DNA from 3 places in the Brevibacillus sp. HB1.4B genome. Region 2 is predicted to be linked to each of the others. Evidence: riboswitches for the same ligand, from Rfam matches in the RefSeq annotation. Region 2 holds a riboswitch; each other region holds the start of a gene.
The links. A riboswitch is a leader RNA that binds a small molecule or an ion and turns the genes downstream of it on or off. The one in region 2 is predicted to bind cobalamin.
Positions count from the first base shown of each region.

Region 1: another riboswitch for cobalamin. It lies ahead of cobO (cob(I)yrinic acid a,c-diamide adenosyltransferase); the one in region 2 lies ahead of HP398_RS10300 (ABC transporter substrate-binding protein).
Region 3: another riboswitch for cobalamin. It lies ahead of metE (5-methyltetrahydropteroyltriglutamate--homocysteine S-methyltransferase); the one in region 2 lies ahead of HP398_RS10300 (ABC transporter substrate-binding protein).

Region 1 is NZ_JABSUT010000006.1:213,750-220,601, reverse strand. It holds gene HP398_RS16750 (alpha/beta hydrolase) at 1-10, shown strand, start outside; gene HP398_RS16745 (LeuA family protein) at 24-1,442, shown strand; gene HP398_RS16740 (M15 family metallopeptidase) at 1,537-2,229, opposite strand; cobalamin riboswitch at 2,413-2,628, shown strand; gene cobO (cob(I)yrinic acid a,c-diamide adenosyltransferase) at 2,793-3,341, shown strand; gene cobD (threonine-phosphate decarboxylase CobD) at 3,338-4,453, shown strand; gene cobU (bifunctional adenosylcobinamide kinase/adenosylcobinamide-phosphate guanylyltransferase) at 4,450-4,989, shown strand; gene cobS (adenosylcobinamide-GDP ribazoletransferase) at 4,986-5,726, shown strand; gene HP398_RS16715 (histidine phosphatase family protein) at 5,723-6,355, shown strand; gene cbiB (adenosylcobinamide-phosphate synthase CbiB) at 6,352-6,852, shown strand, end outside.
Region 2 is NZ_JABSUT010000003.1:490,122-496,973, reverse strand. It holds gene HP398_RS10315 (RidA family protein) at 1-213, opposite strand, end outside; gene HP398_RS10310 (heme ABC transporter ATP-binding protein) at 395-1,210, opposite strand; gene HP398_RS10305 (FecCD family ABC transporter permease) at 1,207-2,265, opposite strand; gene HP398_RS10300 (ABC transporter substrate-binding protein) at 2,290-3,309, opposite strand; cobalamin riboswitch at 3,480-3,679, opposite strand; gene HP398_RS10295 (M24 family metallopeptidase) at 3,693-4,787, opposite strand; gene HP398_RS10290 (alpha/beta fold hydrolase) at 4,861-5,682, shown strand; gene HP398_RS10285 (ABC transporter permease) at 5,741-6,646, opposite strand; gene HP398_RS10280 (ABC transporter permease) at 6,663-6,852, opposite strand, start outside.
Region 3 is NZ_JABSUT010000009.1:58,172-65,023, reverse strand. It holds gene nrdE (class 1b ribonucleoside-diphosphate reductase subunit alpha) at 1-344, shown strand, start outside; gene nrdF (class 1b ribonucleoside-diphosphate reductase subunit beta) at 400-1,350, shown strand; cobalamin riboswitch at 1,438-1,636, shown strand; gene metE (5-methyltetrahydropteroyltriglutamate--homocysteine S-methyltransferase) at 1,782-4,064, shown strand; gene HP398_RS20995 (acyl-CoA thioesterase) at 4,097-4,573, shown strand; gene HP398_RS20990 (SgcJ/EcaC family oxidoreductase) at 4,725-5,177, opposite strand; gene HP398_RS20985 (hypothetical protein) at 5,343-6,320, shown strand; gene HP398_RS20980 (4Fe-4S single cluster domain-containing protein) at 6,334-6,852, shown strand, end outside.

The DNA.
Region 1 (6,852 bases), on a different contig from region 2:
AAACCCGTAAGGATGTGCTGGAAATGAAGCCGTTTCAAATTTTGGATGCAACACTGCGAGAAGGAGAGCAGCAATCAGGCGTGCGCTTCACATGCGAAGACAAGATTCGCATCCTGCATCTCTTGGAAAGCTATCAGATAGACCTCATAGAAGTGGGCCATCCTGGAATTTCTGCCGTGGATGAAGAAATCTGCCGAAAAGTGGCTCAATCGGCAAGACGAGCACAAATATTAATGCATGCGAGAGCTACTGTTGAAGAAGTACATGCAGTAAAGCGCGCCAAAGCAGACTGGGTGGGGATTTGGGCTTCCATTAATGATGTGTCTATCCAAACCAAATTCAGTCATCACCAGGAAAGCTATATACAAGAGAAAGTCCAACAAGCTGTTATCGAAGCAAAAAAGCTTGGCTTACAGGTTAGATTCACGATTGAAGACGCTTCACGGACAGAGTGGGAAAAGATATCCAGCTTAGGTCATGTTGCTTTGCAGGCAGGCGCAGATCGCATTAGTTTGGCAGATACTGTCGGGATATGGGAGCCTGATACATGCAAAAAAATTGTAACTCGTGCCATTGAGGAATTTGGATGCGAAATTGAAGTTCATCTGCATAATGATCTTGGTCTTGCTCAAGCGAATGCGCTGGCGGCTATTGATGCAGGCGCTTCTGTCATTGATGCGACAATTTTAGGAATCGGCGAAAGAGCTGGTATTACTGACTTGATCCAGCTTACTGTTGCGTTGCAAAAGCTTCGAAATGATCATCGTTATTCTTTGGATAGAATTCCCGAGCTTGTACAAGCGATACGTCTGACGACAGGGTATAGACCGGACGGACTGCGCCCTATCGCTGGGCAAAATGCTTTTACGCATACATCGGCTTACCATGTCCAAGCCGTAAAGAGGAATTCCAAAGCGTATGAGCCATTTCCTCCCGAAACAATTGGAAGAACACGGCTTCTCGAAGAAAAGCGTCCTCCATTAGGAAGCCCAAAGCTGCCTGTTTCCTTACAGGTAGGAAAGCCGTTTCCAAAAGGTGCTTCAGAGCTACAGTATCATCGTGACGGTCCAGGGATACGCTGGGTTATGATGGATTCGCGTGTTGATGAGCGAGCCTCATTCTATGTGATCCAAAGGATATTTGGATTATGCGATTTGTCCGGTATTCCTGAAAAACATGTAGACAGACATGCGCATCATTGTGACAGTGCCTTCCTCTTTTGGGGAGATGCACCTGATGGCACTGGTCTGGTGTGTCATGTTCAACTTGGTGAAGAAGAGAAGACTGTTGAGAGTCCAGCAGCTATTTTTATCCCAGCAGGCGTCGAGCATTCCTATCACTATGTGTCAGGGCACGGAACTTATACAAATATTGTATTGTCACCTGAATACAACAAAAGCCTTTTGGTTTCAGCAGCATCTTCTGAAATACCAGTGACCTAAGAGGTACAGGAATTTGTTGAGTTTGAAGAGTGGGCGGCCATCTGGGCATGAGTACGGTATCGACCGGGCTCATGCCTTGCTCGATTATTTGTGGTTACATCGACAAAACCCCGCCATAAATCGGCTCTTTCTGCGTTTTTTGTCCCCAAGTGCGCGTTCCGTATTCGAAATGCCACCATTCTTTCGGATAGTTGACGAATCCGGCAGCCGTCATCAAATGATAAAGCAGTCGGCGATTGTCTCGAATTTCGATGTCTTTTTGCTTAGACTGTGCCAGCTCTTCATAATAGCGAGTGGAAGCCAGTTCACTGAAATCATCGAAGACGGTCCCCATCTCCAGCCAGCCATCAGGCCCTGCGATAGTTAGATCCACTGCACCGCCGGATAGGTGAGGGGACGGTTTGGAGAGGTCTGTTGTTGGATAAGCGACGAATTTGCTCAATTCTTCCGTGAGGGCGGGTCCTTCCTGCCAGCCTTGTAATAGCAAGGCTTCACGGAAACGATCATACAAGGATGCCTGTACCTCAAATGAGCGCCAGCCGTCCAACACGACGAGCTTGTAGCCAACAGGCAGTTGCGCGGCTGCCGTGGCGAGCTTGTGTGCTGCCCCTTCTCGCAAAAAGGCTTCTGGCTGTGTTCCGGCATAGCCCTTGTGGTAGTAGGCTGGATAGACTGTGATTTGAGCTGAAAGGGAAGAGAGGGGAATCATCGGTTCGCCGCATTCCTTGATCGGCAGTGGGCTGGGCAGGACCATGTCTGGTATTTTTGGAATCGGAGGAAATAGCATGACTGCACACCACTTTCGATTGTTTTGCCAATAGGGTAACGAAAAACATCAGGCATGTAAACGGTCATTATCTTAAATTTTCTGCTAATAGTCACCAGCGACGAATCAGCAGCTTTTGCTTGAATCCTCGGTAGCTTTTGCTATTATTAAAGCAAGTGCTTGTCAACGAAACGAACGACATTTACATATGGAAGAGAAACAGGTCCTTGTTTTTGCGAAACCGATTCGCAGGAGCAAGGTTAAAAGGGAAGTTTGGTGAAAAGCCAACGCGGTCCCGCCACTGTAAGAGAGTAGCTGTTCTTCAAGGCATCATGCCATCCACTGCCCATTCGGGAGCGGGAAGGAGAAGAAGAGCGATGATCCTCGAGCCAGGAGACCTGCCTGTTTTTATGTTTACACTGATTTCCTTCGGGTCAAAGGAAGAGGTGAGGATTGTTGCTTTTCAGCTATCCGCGCTTTGTTTTTCCTTACGTACTGGGGGAAACAGAGCGCTTTTTTTATGCTTCGGAAAGTATTTGGAGGAAACAGCGGAGTAAAATACGTCACTTTTTGAGGTGGTCACGATGGAGAAAAACGATAAGAAGCGAGGATTGACCCTCGTTTACACAGGAGACGGCAAAGGAAAAACGACAGCAGCAGTCGGGTTGGCTGTGCGGGCGACAGGGCGCGGGAAAAAGGTGCTGATGGTTCAATTCATCAAGTCGCCAGAGCGTACATACGGAGAAAAGATTATTTTCGATAAATTGGGCATTGAAATTGTGCAAATGGGCGTCGGCTTCACATGGACGAAAACACCGGAGGAGCATCGTCAGGCATTGAAAGAAGCTTGGGCGTTTGCGAGCGAAAAGCTTTCTTCCGGAGCGTACGATGTCGTCATTTTGGATGAGCTAAATAATGCATTGGCGATTGACCGCTTCCCGATTGATGATGTGTTGCCATTGTCCGATGTGTTGGAAGCGATTCAAAATAGGCCAAGTCATATTCACCTCGTGATTACGGGACGGGCCGCAAAGCAGGAGATTTTGGACATCGCAGATTTGGTGACAGAGATGAAGCCAATCAAGCATTACTACGATGAAGGGATTCCAGCTGTGCTGGGGGTAGAGTTTTGACAAGCGCAGGTGTAATAGAGAAGTACGGTCATGGCGGAGACTTGCTGACCGCAGCGCAGCGCTTTGGTCGAGAGCCCGGGCAGTTTCTGGATTACAGTGCCAATATTAATCCGCTGGGGATGCCAGCAAGCGTTCGTGAGATGCTGCTGGATTCGCTGGCTGCTGTAGCGCATTACCCAGACCCTGGACATCGTGTGTTTCGGCGTGCGCTGGCGAAGCGGCTGCAAGTGCCGGAGGAATGGTTGCTGCCTGCCAATGGTGCAGCGGAGGCGATGGCACTGGCCATTCTCGGTCTTTCGCCGCAAACGGTTGGTGTGGTATATCCTTGCTTTTCGGAATACACGCAACTTTCCGAGCAGTATGGTGCCCGTGTCATTGGCTGCTACGGGAAGGAAGCGAACGGGTACAAGCCCGATCCTATAGAGCTGCACACTCTTTTTACGCAGTCTGATCTCGTATTTGTCGGGTCGCCAAACAATCCGACGGGAATCATGTATCAACCGGATGAGCTTCGCCAAATGGCGGAATGGACGAGTAAGACCAACACGTGGCTCATCGTGGATGAGGCTTTCCTCGATTTTGTGGAGGAAGATCGGCAATATACATTGGCGACGCAGCTCGAGCGCTTTCCCCGTGTGATCTTGATGCGCTCGATGACGAAAATGTACGCGATCCCGGGATTGCGCCTGGGTTATGCGATTGCGCATCCAGATGTCATTGCGCGGATGCGCCAGAAGCAAGTGAGCTGGAGCGTGAATGCACTGGCCCTTTTAGCTGGAGAACTGTGCTTGCAGGAGCAGGCATATGAGGAACAGACGCGCAGGCTCATAAAAGCAGAACGTGCGTATTTGATCGATTGCATCAGCGGTGAGTTGGGCTGGCAGGTATGGCCGGGGGAGGCAAACTTTTTGCTGCTGCGCTCACCAGAAGGATTGCCAGCGGAACAATTGCAGGCACGGCTCGGCGAAAAAGGCGTTCTGATCCGCAACTGTGCGATGTATCCCGGTCTGACGGCACATGATGTGAGAATCGCAGTGCGTGGACGAGAGGAAAATGAAAGACTTCTGGCAGCGCTCCGCGAGGTCCATGCGGAAGGAAGTGAACAGCGATGAGCTTGGTGCTGGTAACAGGCGGTGTCCGTTCAGGAAAAAGCCGCTACGCGGAAGAGCTTGCGATGAAGTTGGGCAGTCGAGTCCTGTACGTGGCGACAGGCAAGGCCTGGGATGATGAAATGAAGCAGAGAATCGAGCTGCATCAGGCACGTCGTCCGCTGGAATGGGGCTGTGTGGAGGTAGGAGAGCGATTAACCGATTACCACGCATTCAGTGAGCAGTATGATGTGGTTTTAATCGATTGTCTGTCCACCTGGGTGAGTAATCGATTGATGAGTATGGACGAGTCTGAATGGAGAAGTCCTTCACACACGCAATCCCTGCTGCAGGAGGCAGAGGCATGGCTGTCCCTCGTTCACAATTCCCCGCAAAAAGTCATTGCCGTCACAAGCGAGGTCGGATTGGGCGGTGTAGCCTTGAGTCGTTTGGGCAGATGGTTCGCGGATGTGCTGGGCGATGTCAATCAGAGAAGTGCGCGACAAGCGGATGCCGTCTACGCGGTTTTGTCGGGAATACCGTGGAGGATCAAAGGATGAATGCATTTCTACACGCCATCTCGTTTTTTACGCGTATTCCGGTTCCATGGCTTCGTCCTTCAGAGGAGGCGTGGAGAAAAAGCGTCAACTGGTATCCCGCAGTTGGTTTGGTCATCGGTTTATTGCTATGGGGTGTATATCAGGCAGGACTGGTGCTGTTTAGTCCATGGATCGCCGCTATTTTGACGCTGGTCGCATGGGTCTACGTGACCGGTGGTCTTCATATGGATGGGTGGATGGATCTCGCGGACGGTCTTGGCAGCAGCAGACCGAGAGAGCAAATCCTTTCGATTATGAAGGACAGCCGCGTAGGAGCGATGGGCGTTCTTGCTGCGATTATGCTGTTGCTGATCAAGGCGGGTGCAGTCGCAGAGCTCGCACATCCGGGATGGGGCAGCTTTTTGATCGTAGCACCAGTAGCAGCGCGGACACATGTGCTTTTGTCGATTAAGCTCTGGCCGTATCTTTCGGCAGATAAAGGGATCGGAAAAGGCATCAGTGCTGGGCTTTCCGTTTCCTCTATCATCGTGAGCTACATCATCGTGTTTGCCGCAGGTTGGTATCTTGGGGGCTTGCAGGTCATCACAGCCATTTTCCTGTCACTGTTGTTCGCTCTATTGTTTTCACGCTCGGTTTCAAAAAAATTGGGTGGACTAAATGGAGACTGCTACGGGGCTGTTATCGAAAGCAGTGAAGCAGTCGTTCTCTTGGTGTTAGTCGGGAGCTGGTGGTTATGAAGCTAGTTTGGATACGTCACGGGGAGACAGACAGCAATCGTGAGCATCGATATTTGGGGCATAGTGACGTTCCTTTGAATGAACACGGGTATCTGCACGCGAGTGAGTTGGCAAAGGAATTACCTGTGCTCATCGGGCAACCTGCTGTGATCTATTCCAGTGATCTGCTCAGATGCATCCAGACTGCCGAACCGCTCGCAGCTGCTTGGGGATTATCAGTTATTCCGGAGCCAGCACTGCGAGAGCTGTCTTTTGGTGAGTGGGAGCTGATGACCTACGATGAGCTGATGCAAACGGACCCTGTGCGAGCTACAGGCTGGTACGACGATCCTTTTCGAAATCGACCTCCACAAGGGGAGAGTCTGGAAGAGCTGGGGATGCGCGTGGATGGTTGGCTACGGTCCTTGTTGGAGAGAGTGGGCAAGGAGGAGGCATCCGATACATTCGTCATCGTCACACATGGCGGCGTGATCCGCTGGTTTCAGGCCGCGTGGCTCGAAAACAATCCTGACCGATATTGGCAGGTCGATGGCATTAAGCATGGGGAGGCTCTGGTAGCGGAATGCTTGGATGCGGAAGGACAGAGCTGGATGCGACAACCCCTGAAGAGTAAGAGAGGGACAACATGACAGAAGTATGGATTTTATGCGCGGCCTACTTGATTGATCGAGTTGTAGGAGACCCCCGGAGCCTGCCGCATCCAGTGATCATTATGGGCTGGTGGATTACACGATTGGAGCGGGTCATACGTTCTCTCGTCAAAGAGGAGTCGCATTTGAAGCTGGCAGGAGTCCTGTTCCCGCTTGTGATCGTAGGCGGCAGCTACGCTGTTGTTTGGCTGCTTTTGTGGGGAGTCACGTTCATCCATCCGGTGTTTGCCTGGATCTTGGGTGCCTGGTTGATATCCACGACGATTGCAACAAAAGGCTTGGCTGATGCCGGGATGGAGATTGCCCGTCATCTCGTGGCTGGGGATATGGAAGCGGCGAGACGGTCCTTGTCCATGGTAGTCGGACGCGATACAGAGCGGTTAGATGAACCGGAAGTATGTCGGGGAGCGGTAGAAACCGTGGCGGAAAACATCGTCGATGCGATCGTCTCTCCGCTGATTTTCGCAGCGATTGGG
Region 2 (6,852 bases):
AACCGTGACCTTTGCAGCCTCGTAGCCCTGCTCGATCGTCACATCCGATCCGAGCCTGCCTAGATATATCGGGTTTCCATTTACATAGCACCCAGCACCGGATGTATAAATGACATTGCCAGTCTGTACACATGACACATAGTTCGCCATGGTTGGAGGAACTGGCGGCAACTCATACCCTAACTCTTTTAAACGCTGCTCTACTTTGGACATAAGACCATCACCTCGTCATCAATTTCATCCCTTTCTTTAACCATACTATTCTGTAAATTCTTCTTCAACAATTTTTTGTATGATAAAAAATTTATTTGAAATCCTTATACTGTAGCCTTAACAAAAAAGGACGCCGACTAGGCATCCCCTTATGAAAATCACAGAAAACTCAACTCCGCCCCTATCCGTTGGCTCCACTCATTACCTTCTGGATAGATGGTTTCACACGGATCGCTTCCGAGTAGAAATACACATGTCTTTTGCCTGTAATGGGATGGGTCGTCACTTCTGTCTCTACGCCGAAAACATTCCGAATCAGCTGGGGTGTCAAGACTTCCTCCGGCGTCCCTGAGGTAACGATTTCCCCCTCACAGATCACGTACAGACGATCACAGTACATCGCTGCGATATTGAGATCATGCAACGAAGACAAGACCGTAATTCCCAGCGTTTTGACCAGATCCATGACCTGCAATTGGTATCGAACATCCAAATGATTCGTCGGTTCATCAAGGACAAGAAACTCAGCTTGCTGCACCAACGCTCTGGCAATCAGCACCCGCTGCTTCTCCCCACCCGATAAACTGAAAAAGCTGCGATCGGCATATGTATGCATCCCTACCCGCTGTAGCGCATCTTCACAAATTCGAGCGTCTTCTGCGTTATCGGACTGAAACAGCCGTTTATGCGGAGCACGTCCCATATTCACGATTTCGGTTACCGAAAAATCGAATTCAACAGAGGACTCCTGCCGTACTGCCGCCATTCGCTGAGCGTTTTGACGTGAGGTTAACTTATACACGTCGTCGCCATCAAGCGAGATCCATCCCGAACGCGGCTTCAATACGCGATAAATGCTTTTTAGCAATGTGGACTTCCCACTGCCATTCGGCCCGATCAGCCCCACAAACTCTCCAGAGCGCACCTCCAGACTGACGTTGCGAAGGATTTCCTTTTTCTCCAGTTCGACCGATATATTCTCCACCAACAAATTCATCGTCCGCTACCTCCAAAGGAATAAGAACTCCGCAACATCAACCAGATAAAGAATGGACCTCCACACAGCGCTGTCAAAATACCAATTGGCAGCTCTTCCGGTGCAAATGCGAGCCTGGCGACTACATCAACCCAGATTAGAAATATCGCGCCAAATAAAGCGCTGACAGGAAGAACACGTCTGTGATCTGATCCGACCATCACACGGACGATGTGGGGCATCATTAATCCGACAAAACCGATTGATCCCGCGATGGACACGATTACCCCCGTGAGAAGTGCCGTGATCACCAGGAGAAGCTTGCGGAATTGTACCGTATTAACCCCCAATGTCCCCGCTGACTCCTCGCCCATCAGCATCGCATTCAACGAGCGGTATTGGGCCATTAAGACGATGAGACAGATGACGACAATCAATGTAGGAATAGTCAGGTACTCCCATTTCCCGCCAGCCAGACTTCCACTTAACCAAAACAGGACCGTCCCAATTCCATGCTCATTCGGCGCTGAAAAGACAAGGAGACTGGTAATGGCAGACAAGATCGCAGATATCGCAATTCCAGCCATGAGCAGGCGTACTGTGGAGTTTTGTCCTCCGATACGGGATAGCGTAAAAATGAGAATGATTGACACAAGGGAGCCTGTAAAAGCGCCAAAGGATAGCGCATACTGCCCGTACATGCTGAATGCTCCGAATATAATGACCGAGGTAGCTCCAACCGAAGCACCTGAAGATACACCTAACACATACGGGTCAGCCAGGGAGTTGCGAACCAACGACTGGATCGCTACTCCCACGACAGACAGACCTGCGCCGACGATCGCCCCCAAGAGTACACGCGGAAAGCGAATATCCCAAATAATCGTTTGCTCCCCTTTGGACCAATCCACCTCAATCCATTGGGTCAATATCGGAATTTTTGATAAGGCGATTTTCCATACCGTTGTCGGCTTAATCTCCACTGATCCCAAGGTAACTGCGAACGTAATCGAGAGGAAGAGTCCGACCAGTAGAGTAATGATGATATAAGGTAACTTGATCTGTTGCAGTGTTATTCCCTCCCTTAAAAGGGGTGTACTCTATTTGAATTTATCCGGGTAGAGTCCTTCCGCCAAAATTTTTAGCGCAATCGGTGCTCGAACGCCTTCAGAAGCCGCGGACAATGGCAATACCATTAGTCGTTGATTTTTAATCGCCGGGATATCCGCCAGTTCTTTTTTGGTCAAAAGGAAATTGCGTTTTTGCTCAACGGTTCTATCACCGTAGTCTACGATAATAATCACGTCAGGATTGCGACTCACTACTTGTTCCCAACTGACCTCTGCCCAACCCTTTTGAATGTCATCAAAAATGTTCTTACCACCAGCAGTCTTGATTAAGGACGTCATGTAGTTGTTGGCTGCTGTGAATGGTTTATCTTCTCCGTTGTCGTACACGAATACTTTAAGCGGCTCGTCCACTTTGCCAATTTTACTAATCGTTTGATCCAATTCACTCTTCATTTTATTAATCAAATCATTGGCTTTGTCTTCCACACGGAAAATGCGTCCAATATTCGTAATGTCTGCAAACACATCGTCGATTGTCGGGCCAGGCATGCTAGAAGACGCTTGCAGATACGATTTGATGCCGACCTTTTCCAAATCCTGCATCGATCCTACACCCTTTTCGCCGAAGCCGCTTTTCCATCCGGCGTACACGAAGTCTGGGTTCGCTGCCAGCAGCACTTCTTTCGTAGGATACTTGTCAGACAGTACCGGAATCTTGTCGTAATCTGCTTTTAACTCTGGAAGGATTTTATCGTCTAGGTATGCAGTTCCGACCATTTTATCAGCCAGGCCCAATGCCAGCATGATTTCGGTAACGTGTTGGTTCAAAGTCACTGCACGCTCAGGTGCTGTTGGATAGGTCATTTCGATGCCATTATTGGTTAGTGTTACAGGCTTGCTCTCTGCTGCTGGTGCAGCCGTTTGTTCGGTTTTGGCTGGAGCCTGTGTTGTCGTAGTGGAGCCGCATGCCGAAACCAAAAGCATGGCAGCTGTCATGATACCGAAAGCTAGTCCTTTCATTACTGTATGTGGTTTGTTTGTCTTCAACATCTGTAATCCCCTTCTCTGTATGTATATGATGAGTTGAACGAAATCCTCCACAAAAAAAGCACCCCCCATTTCAATCGGGAGGTGCATGACAAACGTAGATATAGCTATAAGCAGGCACAAAGGCGCCGTTTCATAGGCTGTTTCCACATCTGCCCCATCCTCGTGGGTCGATTGTATATGATCGCATGGCAGGTCTCCTGGCTTACGAATCAACACACCCAGCTACCTTCCCATTTTTTGTCTCGCAAAAAACAGTGGCTATTCGCTAGTTGCTCCTCGTTACAGTGGCGGGACCGCGCCGGTTTCTCACCGGACTTCCCTTTTAAGCTGACGGCATATGCCATCTAGCACCATTCGATACGTATTCAATTTTTACGATTTATTCATTCATTGATAGTAGTCAGTTTTTTCGGGAACTGCGTGAGAATTTCAACGCCCGTTTCCGTAACCAATACATCGTCTTCAATCCGCACTCCGCCTACACCTGGCAGATAGATGCCTGGCTCGATCGTAAAGACCATCCCTGGACGAAGCACTTCTTGGTTCTGGCTGTGAACAGATGGATATTCATGTACATCCATCCCAAGTCCATGCCCAAGACGGTGCATGAAGTATTCTCCGTAGCCTTTTGCGGTGATGACATCGCGAGCGGTTTTATCCAAATGCGCAAAAGTCACACCCGGACGAATCTCAGCAATGGCCGCTTCGTTGGCAGCCAATACTGTCTCGTAAATTTCTTGAAGCTGAGCACTGATCTCGCCTACAGCAAAGGTACGGGTAATATCGGATACATATCCGTTGGCTGCTACCCCGATATCAAACAAAAGCAAGTCGCCTTCTTGCACCTGGCGCGTTCCTGGTTTCCCGTGTGGCAGTGCCGACTTCTCCCCTGCCAATACCATGGATGTAAAGGACGGACCTTCGGCACCCAAGCGCTTCATCTGGAATTCCAGCTCAGCTACGATTTCTGTCTCGGTCATGCCTGTCTTGACTTTTTTCAGGGTCTCCCGCAAGGACTCCTCGACCAACTGAACAGCGTGCTTCAAACGCTCCACTTCATCCGCCGATTTGATCAAACGCATTTCACGCAGTGGCTCTTCCACATCCACATAGCTCGACGCCAGAACAACTTGTCCAAGTGCTTCATAGCGCTCGACAGTCATATGACTTTTTTCAATACCGAGCTTCGTCAAGTTCGCTGGCAACACTTGCTTGAGGATTTCATAGGGGTTTTGGATATCCGTATGTGTATGGATATCTTGAACGAACGAAGCCTCTGCGGCTGCCTCACGATCAAGAGCAGGTACAATCAAAGAAGGTTTTCCCTCAGCAGGAATAACGAGACCCATAAAACGTTCATGCGGGTCTGTAAAAAATCCGGTCAAATAGTAAACGTGCTTAGGGGAGGTAATCAACACCGCGTTCAGCTCTTGCTCTGTCAAAAACGTGTGGAGCTTCGAAATGCGCTCTTGAAACAACTTCTTCACCCTGCTTTCACCAATTATTCTATTGCGAGAATACCACTTCCCCATCAAAAAAAGAAGAGTTCAAATGAAAAATCTACTTCATATCGGACAACCTAAGGGTGGGGTGAAAATGAAAATGGAACAAATACTCGTCCATCAGGATGGCAAGCAGTTTGCTTTTCACATATCGGGAAAAGGCCAGCCGTTATTGTGTATCCATGCGCCATGCATCGGCTCTATCAATTTTGTTTATCAGCAAACACTCGCAGATACATATCAGATCATTGTCCCTGATTTGCCCGGACATGGCGACAGTTCACCGATGGAGAAGCCCTTTTCCATTGGGGAGCTGGCAGAACAGCTCCATAAGCTTGTCCAGTCACTCGGCATTGAACGTCCCTTTATTTTGGGGTACTCCCAAGGTGTTTCCATCGCCCTTGAATATTGTCTTCGCTATTCGGATGCTGTAAAAGGCGCCATACTCGTGAGCGGCTTTTCCGAAGTGAATGACCTGTATTTACATGGACGATTTTGGATGGCACAGGCAATGTCGATGCTTCACGGAGTCCCTCTTCTTGCCCGTTCGATTGCTTCCTCACATGTCGCTGACCCAGAAATGCGTGAAAAATGGACGGTACAGGCCTCCAAAACAGATCCCACTAGCCTGAAATACCTTTACGCTGCCGGACATCGTTATCATTGTACGGAGCGTCTGGGCAACATCCAGCTTCCGATTTTACTTGCCTATGGCAAACAAGATCAACGGATGCACCATTATGCGCAGATGCTTACCATGAAATTGCCAAAAGCAAAACTCGAGATGATCCCTAACGTGAAGCATCAAGTCATCACGAAAGCTGCTCCTGCTTTCAATCAGTTGTGCCGCACCTTCATGGAAGAAGCATAAAAAAAGAAAAGACAGAAGGACGGGTACCTCCAGCCCCTTCTGTCTTTTTGCGTTTTGACTAGCTCTTCATACGCGGGTCGAGTGCATCGCGCAAGCCGTCCCCGATTAAGTTAAAGCCGAGAACTGTCAGCATGATAGAGAGCCCCGGAAAAATAACAGTCCATGGTGCTTTCTGAATGTACTGACGTGAATCAGCGAGCATTTTTCCCCATTCTGGTTCTGGCGCTTGTGCTCCCAGTCCGAGAAAGCCAAGTGCAGCTGCTTCGATAATCGCTGTTGCGATCCCCATCGTCCCGGTCACAATGATTGGTGCGAGGCTGTTCGGCAAAATATGCTGCATGATAATCCGGGAATTTTTCATCCCAATTGCCCGTGCGGCCATAACGAATTCTTCTTCCTTCAAGCTCAATACGCGGGCGCGTACTAACCGTCCAAATGTCGGAATGTTAATAATCGCAATCGCAATCAAGGCGTTTTGCAAGGAAGGACCCAAGATGGCAACAACAGCGATTGCCAACAGAATACTAGGAAAGGCAAGCATAATATCAAAGATACGCGAAATAATCGTATCGATCCATCTGCCATAGTATCCTGCCAAAAGACCGAGCAAGGTCCCTGCGAGAACGGAGCCAATGACAGAGAACGTCCCTACCCACAAAGAGATTTGTGCCCCATAAATCACGCGACTAAATACATCGCGACCATTGTAATCTGTTCCAAACCAATGCTCTTCGGAAGGTGGCTTGTTTTTCATCACGAGCTTGCCTTCATCGTACGGATACGGAGCAATCCATGGAGCTAAAACCGCCACAACAATGAAAAACAAAATAATCCCGAAGCCCACCAACGCGAGCTTGTTTTTTCGTAGCGTTCTCCATGCATCCTTCCAAGGAGAGACGACTTCTTCTTGCTTCACTTTTAAAGGTACTACATGTGCTTGTGGTTGTAATTGTGGTTGTGCCATGTCTCTTCGTCCCTCCTTAGCGATATTTGATGCGTGGATCGATATAGGCGTACAGAAGGTCGACCAAGAGGTTGATCAGGACGAAAATCGTCGCGATCACAAGGATACCGGATTGGATAACCGGATAGTCACGGTTTCCAATGGCGGTCACAATATAACGACCGACACCTGGCCATCCGAAGATCGTTTCTGTCAAAACAGCTCCA
Region 3 (6,852 bases), on a different contig from region 2:
TTCAGAATGCGACTTCTAGTGTGATGCCAATCGTTGAGCATATCGAAACGAGAACATATGCTAACTCTACGACGTATTACCCGATGCCGTACTTGTCGCAGGAAAACTATTTTTACTACAAGTCGGCGTATGTGATCGATCAATTCAAAGTGATTGATCTGATTGCCGAAATTCAAGAGCACATTGACCAAGGAATTTCGACTGTGCTGCACGTGAACAGCAATATTTCAACCAGAGAACTGGCTCGCTATTACATTTACGCAGCGAAAAAAGGTCTGAAGTCACTCTACTATACGCGTACGAAGCATTTGACTGTAGAAGAGTGCATTAGCTGCGCGATTTAGTGAACGAGCTTCATAAAAGGAAAAGCATCAAGCAAAAAGAGAAGAGGAACGCCATATGAAAGCAGTCAATTGGAACAGGCCGGACGACGATTTTACGATGACGTTTTGGAATCAGAACATCATGCAGTTCTGGACGGATGATGAGATACCACTGTCAGATGACAAGATGTCCTGGATGGAGCTCAGTGCGACTGAACGGGACACGTATAAAAAAGTATTGGGCGGTCTCACCTTGCTGGATACGGTCCAGGGTGGAGTAGGGATGCCGAAGATCATGGAGCATGTCGATGGACTGCAAAGAAAAGCGGTTCTCGCCTTCATGGGCATGATGGAGCAAATCCATGCCAAATCGTACAGCAGTATTTTTACAACGCTGGCATCGACAGAAGAGATTGACGGTATTTTTTCGTGGGTGGAAAACAATCCGCATCTGCAAAAGAAAGCGGCCCTCATCTCGAAACGCTATCAAGAAATTGAGAAACCGAAAGACTTGTACATGGCGATGGTAGCCTCTGTCTTCCTGGAAAGCTATCTGTTTTACAGCGGCTTCTTCTATCCGCTCTATTTGGCGGGGCAAGGAAAGATGACTAGCAGCGGGGAAATTATCGACCTGATTGTTCGCGACGAGAGCATCCACGGACTCTATGTCGGCGTTCTTGCGCAAGAAGTATATCAAGGTCTGAGTGTGGTCGAGCAGACCGCAGCAAAAGAGGAGCTGTATGCCCTTTTGCATGAGCTGCAAGAAAATGAAGAGGCCTATACGACTTCGTTGTATACGGAAATCGGATTGGCTGACGAGGTTCATGTGTACGTGCGTTACAACGCGAACAAAGCATTGATGAATCTGGGGCTGGACCCGTTATTCCCAGAGGAAGAAGTGAACCCGATCGTACTGAACGGCATTCGCACGCAGACGAAGCAGCATGACTTCTTCTCGAAAAAAGGAAATGGCTATGTCCGTACGCTAAACGTAGAGCCGTTGACCGATGATGATTTTAAATTTTAGTATGACAAAAAATGGATTCTGTGTTACTGTATGAACAGTATGCTGCCCTGCTAATTTATGGGGGGCACTTCACAGAACCATGACAATTTCATAAGAGTGGAAACAGGTTCTTTGGTCATCAAGATGGACCAAGGATGAAAAGGGAAGTCGGTGAGAATCCGACACGGTCCCGCCACTGTATGAGGGGAGTCGGCACATTTTTCAGCCACTGATCCAAACGGATTGGGAAGGCATGTGCAGATGATGATCCCAAAGTCAGGAGACCTGCCTGTTTCGACGACACTGCTTAACCTACGGGAGATAGGGAGGTGTTAGGATGCTGTGATCTCAGTGCTTATTTGGCATTTCTAACGTTCTTTTTGATCGTTGGAGATGCTTTTTTTATTGGGCGGATTCAAGTCAAGATCGAATAAAGAATGGAGAGGAAGCTCATGAAAAGCAGCAATTTGGGATATCCACGGATCGGGAAGAACCGCGAGTGGAAAAAGGCATTGGAAGCATTTTGGGCAGGCACTATCGGTGAGGTGGGCTTGGAGCAGCAAATGGAACAAATCCGTCAACAACATCTACTGAGTCAGCAGGAAAAAGGGGTCGAGCTGATCCCTGTGGGTGACTTTACGTACTACGATCACATGCTGGATATGGCTGTGATGTTTGGAATGGTCCCCAAGCGTTATGAATACGAGGGTGGCCCGGTTTCGTTAGCCACATACTTCGCCATGGCTCGCGGTTCGAAGGAAGCTGTCGCCAGTGAAATGACGAAATGGTTTAACACGAACTACCATTATATCGTCCCGGAGTTCGGTGAACGTCAACCAGTCATTACGGAGAACAAGCCTCTCCAGGCATATTTGGAGGCCAAAGAAAAGTTTGGAATCATCGGAAAGCCTGTCATTGTAGGTCCGTATACGTTTGTCAAATTGTCCAAAGGATATGAGAAAAACGAATTTGAGCCCATCGTGGATCAACTCGTTCCGCTTTACATAGACGTTCTCCGGGAGTTGGAGCTACACGGCGTGGAATGGGTGCAAATCGATGAGCCTGCATTTGTACTGGATGTCTCGGTGCGTGATCGCGCCATCATCAAACGTATCTATACGCAAATCGGTCAAGCACTACCGCATATCCAGTGCATGCTGCAAACTTATTTTGAAGCGGTGGATTGGTATGAGGAGCTAGTTTTCTTACCGGTAAAAGGAATCGGTCTTGATTTTGTACACGGAGCGAAGCGTAATCTGACCAATCTCAAAACACACGGGTTTCCAGCAGACAAGATTCTCGCAGCGGGAATCATCGACGGTCGAAACATATGGCGTGCATCGATTGAGGAGAAGTGGGAACTAGTCAAAGAAATTTCCGAGATTGTTCCACTCGAAAAGCTGTGGTTGCAGCCGTCCAGTAGCTTATTGCACGTACCAGTATCGGTTGAAGCAGAGAAGGACTTGCCTGAGGAAGTCATGCCTGCATTGGCATTTGCGGATGAAAAGTTGGGGGAAGTTCAGCTTTTAGTCCGAGGATTCCGATATGGTAAGTATGTCATCTCAAAAGAGATTGCTCAAAATGAAACGGACTTGCTCAAGCTGGCACTATCCCCAGCGAGGAATCGTCAAGAAGTGAAGAATGAGCTACGCCAAATGGCAGCTGGAAAACCTGAAAGAAGCGTTCCATACCAAGAACGTCGTGAGATTCAACAAAATACGTGGAAGTTGCCACTGCTGCCAACGACCACAATTGGTAGCTTCCCGCAGACGTCAGAGGTTCGCCAAGCCCGACAACAGTTTAAAAAAGGTAACTGGGCAGCGGAGCAATATGATGCTTTCATTCAAGCGCAAATCAAGGAATGGATCGATATACAAGAAGAGCTCGGTCTGGATGTCCTCGTCCATGGGGAGTTCGAACGAACAGATATGGTCGAATATTTTGGAGAAAAGCTCGATGGCTTTTTGTTCACGAAAAATGGCTGGGTGCAGTCGTATGGCTCCCGTTGCGTAAAGCCACCTGTTATTTACGGAGATGTGGAGTTTGTTGCACCAATGACAGTCAAAGAAAGTGTGTATGCAAAATCATTGACGGACAAACCAATGAAGGGTATGTTAACTGGTCCAGCGACCATTTTGAATTGGTCGTTCGCGCGGGTCGATGTCTCCAGACAAGAAGTGTGCGAGCAAATCGCCTTGGCATTGCGAAAAGAAGTAGAAGCCTTGGAAGAGGCGGGTATTCTCATGATCCAAGTCGATGAGCCAGCACTTCGCGAAGGATTGCCGCTCAAAAAAGAAGAGCAAGCAGCTTATCTCGAATGGGCCGTCAGAGCGTTTCGTCTAGCGACCTCTACCGTTGCGCCAAGTACCCAAATTCATACCCATATGTGCTATTGCGAATTCCATGATTTTATGGATGTCATCAGCGAACTCGATGCCGATGTAATTTCGATTGAGACTTCCCGCAGCCACGGAGAGCTCGTGTCTGTGTTCGAAACAGGTACGTATGACAAAGGCATCGGGCTCGGCGTATATGATATCCATAGCCCCCGAATTCCAGCAGTCTCAGAAATGGAAGATATGGTAGCACGGGGTGTACAAGTACTTCCACCCGATCAATTTTGGATTAACCCGGATTGCGGGCTGAAGACAAGAGGGAGAGAAGAAACCGTTCAGTCATTACGAAACATGGTTGCGGCAACGAAGGCGATTCGGAATCGTTTGACATCCCAGTAGGGAAGGTGCACACGATGAGAGGAGCCACACAAATGATGACGGAAGCACGACCGATCCAACAATCGAGAACCTTTTTGACTGATCTCGTCTTGCCACCGGATACCAATCACCACCATACCATTTTCGGCGGGAAAGTCATGGCATATGTAGACAAGATCGCCTGCATCGCAGCCATGCGACATTGCCGTAAACCTGTTGTCACTGCGTCCAGTGATTCCTTCGATTTTCTCGCACCAATCAAAACAGGGGAAGCGATCAACCTGGAGGCCTATGTCACCTGGACCCATAAGACATCGATGGAGGTATTCGTGAGAGTGGAAGCGGAGAACTTGTTGACGGGGGAAAAGCGCATGACAGCACGCGCGTATCTGACGATGATTGCCCTCGACGATCAAGGAAAGCCGACGATCGTACCTGGTGTCATTCCTGATACAGAAGAAGAGCGCATACAGTATGAAAAAGCAAAGGAACGCCATGGATTGAGAAGAAAGCGTAAGGTAGAGATGTAAAGAAGACGATGCCTCCATTGACCTTGTATGCAACAGGTTACTGGAGGCATCTTTATTCGCATTCATACACCATTTTCAAACATTCAAAATGACTTCCATTTCGTAAAACGCATACTGCATGATGCATGATGCATGATGCGTAAGTCCCTCCTTAGAGCAACCCTTGCCGCAGCTCTTCTGTAAACTGCTCGACTAACTCGGGTCTACCGTGAAACTGAGCAGGGGTATTTTGAAAGAGTGTGACTTCCCATTTGTCTCCTTGCTTTGCCGCTACGAGCGTCTGATGCGTATTCAATGCGGGGTCCAACTCGCTTTTTCCTGGTGGAATCATGCCTGCTATTGCTCGGACGATACCAACTTCTTCGCTCAACAACCGTACCGACCGGATTTTATAGACAAAGGGAGGAGTTTGATGATGGGAGAAAATTTCGTCGAGATGACTGAAAATCTCGTCACGCCCAATGATCTGACTGCCATCAAAGCCAATCAATTCACCTTCTGTCGCAAAAGGAGTGGACATACCAGTAGCACTGCGATCATTCCAGCCTGTGATGAGTTGCTCATAAAGGGTGCGTATCGCATTTGCGCTTGTTGTTTTTTGCATGATTGTTTCCTCCTGCTTTTCCAATTGGAAGATAGCTTATCATAAACGATTTTTTGCATGCAAAAAAAACGCTGTCATGCTCAGCGTGCCGATTAATAGCAAGAACATTTTGTGTTATATGGGAAAAAAGTAATATAATAGCATAATGATAGAGGGGGGACCTATATGGATACACAAGATGAGACTGTCAAAGAAATTAACGCCAAAATTAAGACGTTATGGAAAAGTGTCATTATTTTTGGCCTTTTTACTATTGTAGGCATTTTTGCTGGAAATGTCATTCTTATTCTTATTGGTTTGTTATTTGTAATTGGTGGCATTTGGGGGATTGGGAAATTTAAGAAAATGCTACAAAATCAATTAACGGATTATCAACCTGGAAAAGGATTTTCGTTTTTCCGTAAGACTGGGGAGCAAAAGATTAAGCAGATTACATATAGCCAGTATGGGCTAGCGGGACTTATTCTTGTTTGCGTTCTACTAAAGTTATCGACTTTTTATGCGATTTCTTTCGGAGTCATTGGTATTTTAGTACTTCAGTACACTTTTAAAAGACGAATTTCGCTCCATACGAAAATTGATGATGCTTCCTTGTTTGAATTAGAGGAAATTGGAATTATTACTTCAAAAGATATTGTCAACGCTTTGTATAAGGATTTTGAAAGTTGGACGAATGTACAGCCGGGAAACAAAGTCTTTCTCGTCAAGCAGGATGCACTTGTTTGTATCGTGATGAATGAGAACTTGAAAGCAGTACGAAGGGAATGGCAGCTTCGTGATATTAAAAAGCTGGGTCTATTAGGTAGTGGGAATGATGGACAAGGATTGCTCCTATTTCTTGGAATCTCCCAAGATGAAGTCATACGCTTAAAAATGGAAGGGAGTAGCTTTCAAGATTCACCGGAACAATTCATGACCTACTTTTTACAAGCACTGGATAAAGCACACTTGTCGACGCAAGTGGACATTGTCAAGAATACTCGAGATGGCAGGTACTTACAAACATCGGAGAATCATAACATGTCCACCTCGCCTTCTCATACCACAAACAATCGAAAATTGGATATCGAGGTAACTGACGAAACTGCATCGACTAAAATGGAGAGATCGAGTGGGAATAGCGGGCGTATCTTGGATTTGTAGGAGGAAATCGAGCTTGTCATCGACATTGCGAATACATGAAATATGTACGCACAGCAGAGTAAATGGACCCGGCGTGAGAGCGGTCGTCTGGGTGCAGGGTTGCTCCATAGGTTGCAAAGGGTGCTTTAATCCAGAGACGCATCCTGATCGTCAAGGAGGCACATTGCGCGACCCGCAAAATCTGGGAACAGAACTTGGACACTTGAAGATTGATGGTATCACTGTTTCAGGTGGGGAACCACTTGATCAAGCGGAACAACTGGTGGATATGGTTGAAGCATTTCGAAAAATTCATACCGGCACAGCACTTCTTTACTCAGGCTATACGGTAGAGAGTATATTAAAAAGCAATGCCAAAAGAAAAGCACTCCTCCAATTTGATGCGGCATTAGTCGGACCTTATCTTCATCAATCAGATGAGATTTGGCATGGGAAGAAGCTGCTTTTGCTCACAGGTCGTATATCTTCTGACGAGTTAAAGCCACAGAGAAGAGTGGAACTCGTAACAAATACAGAATCCATTCATGTAACT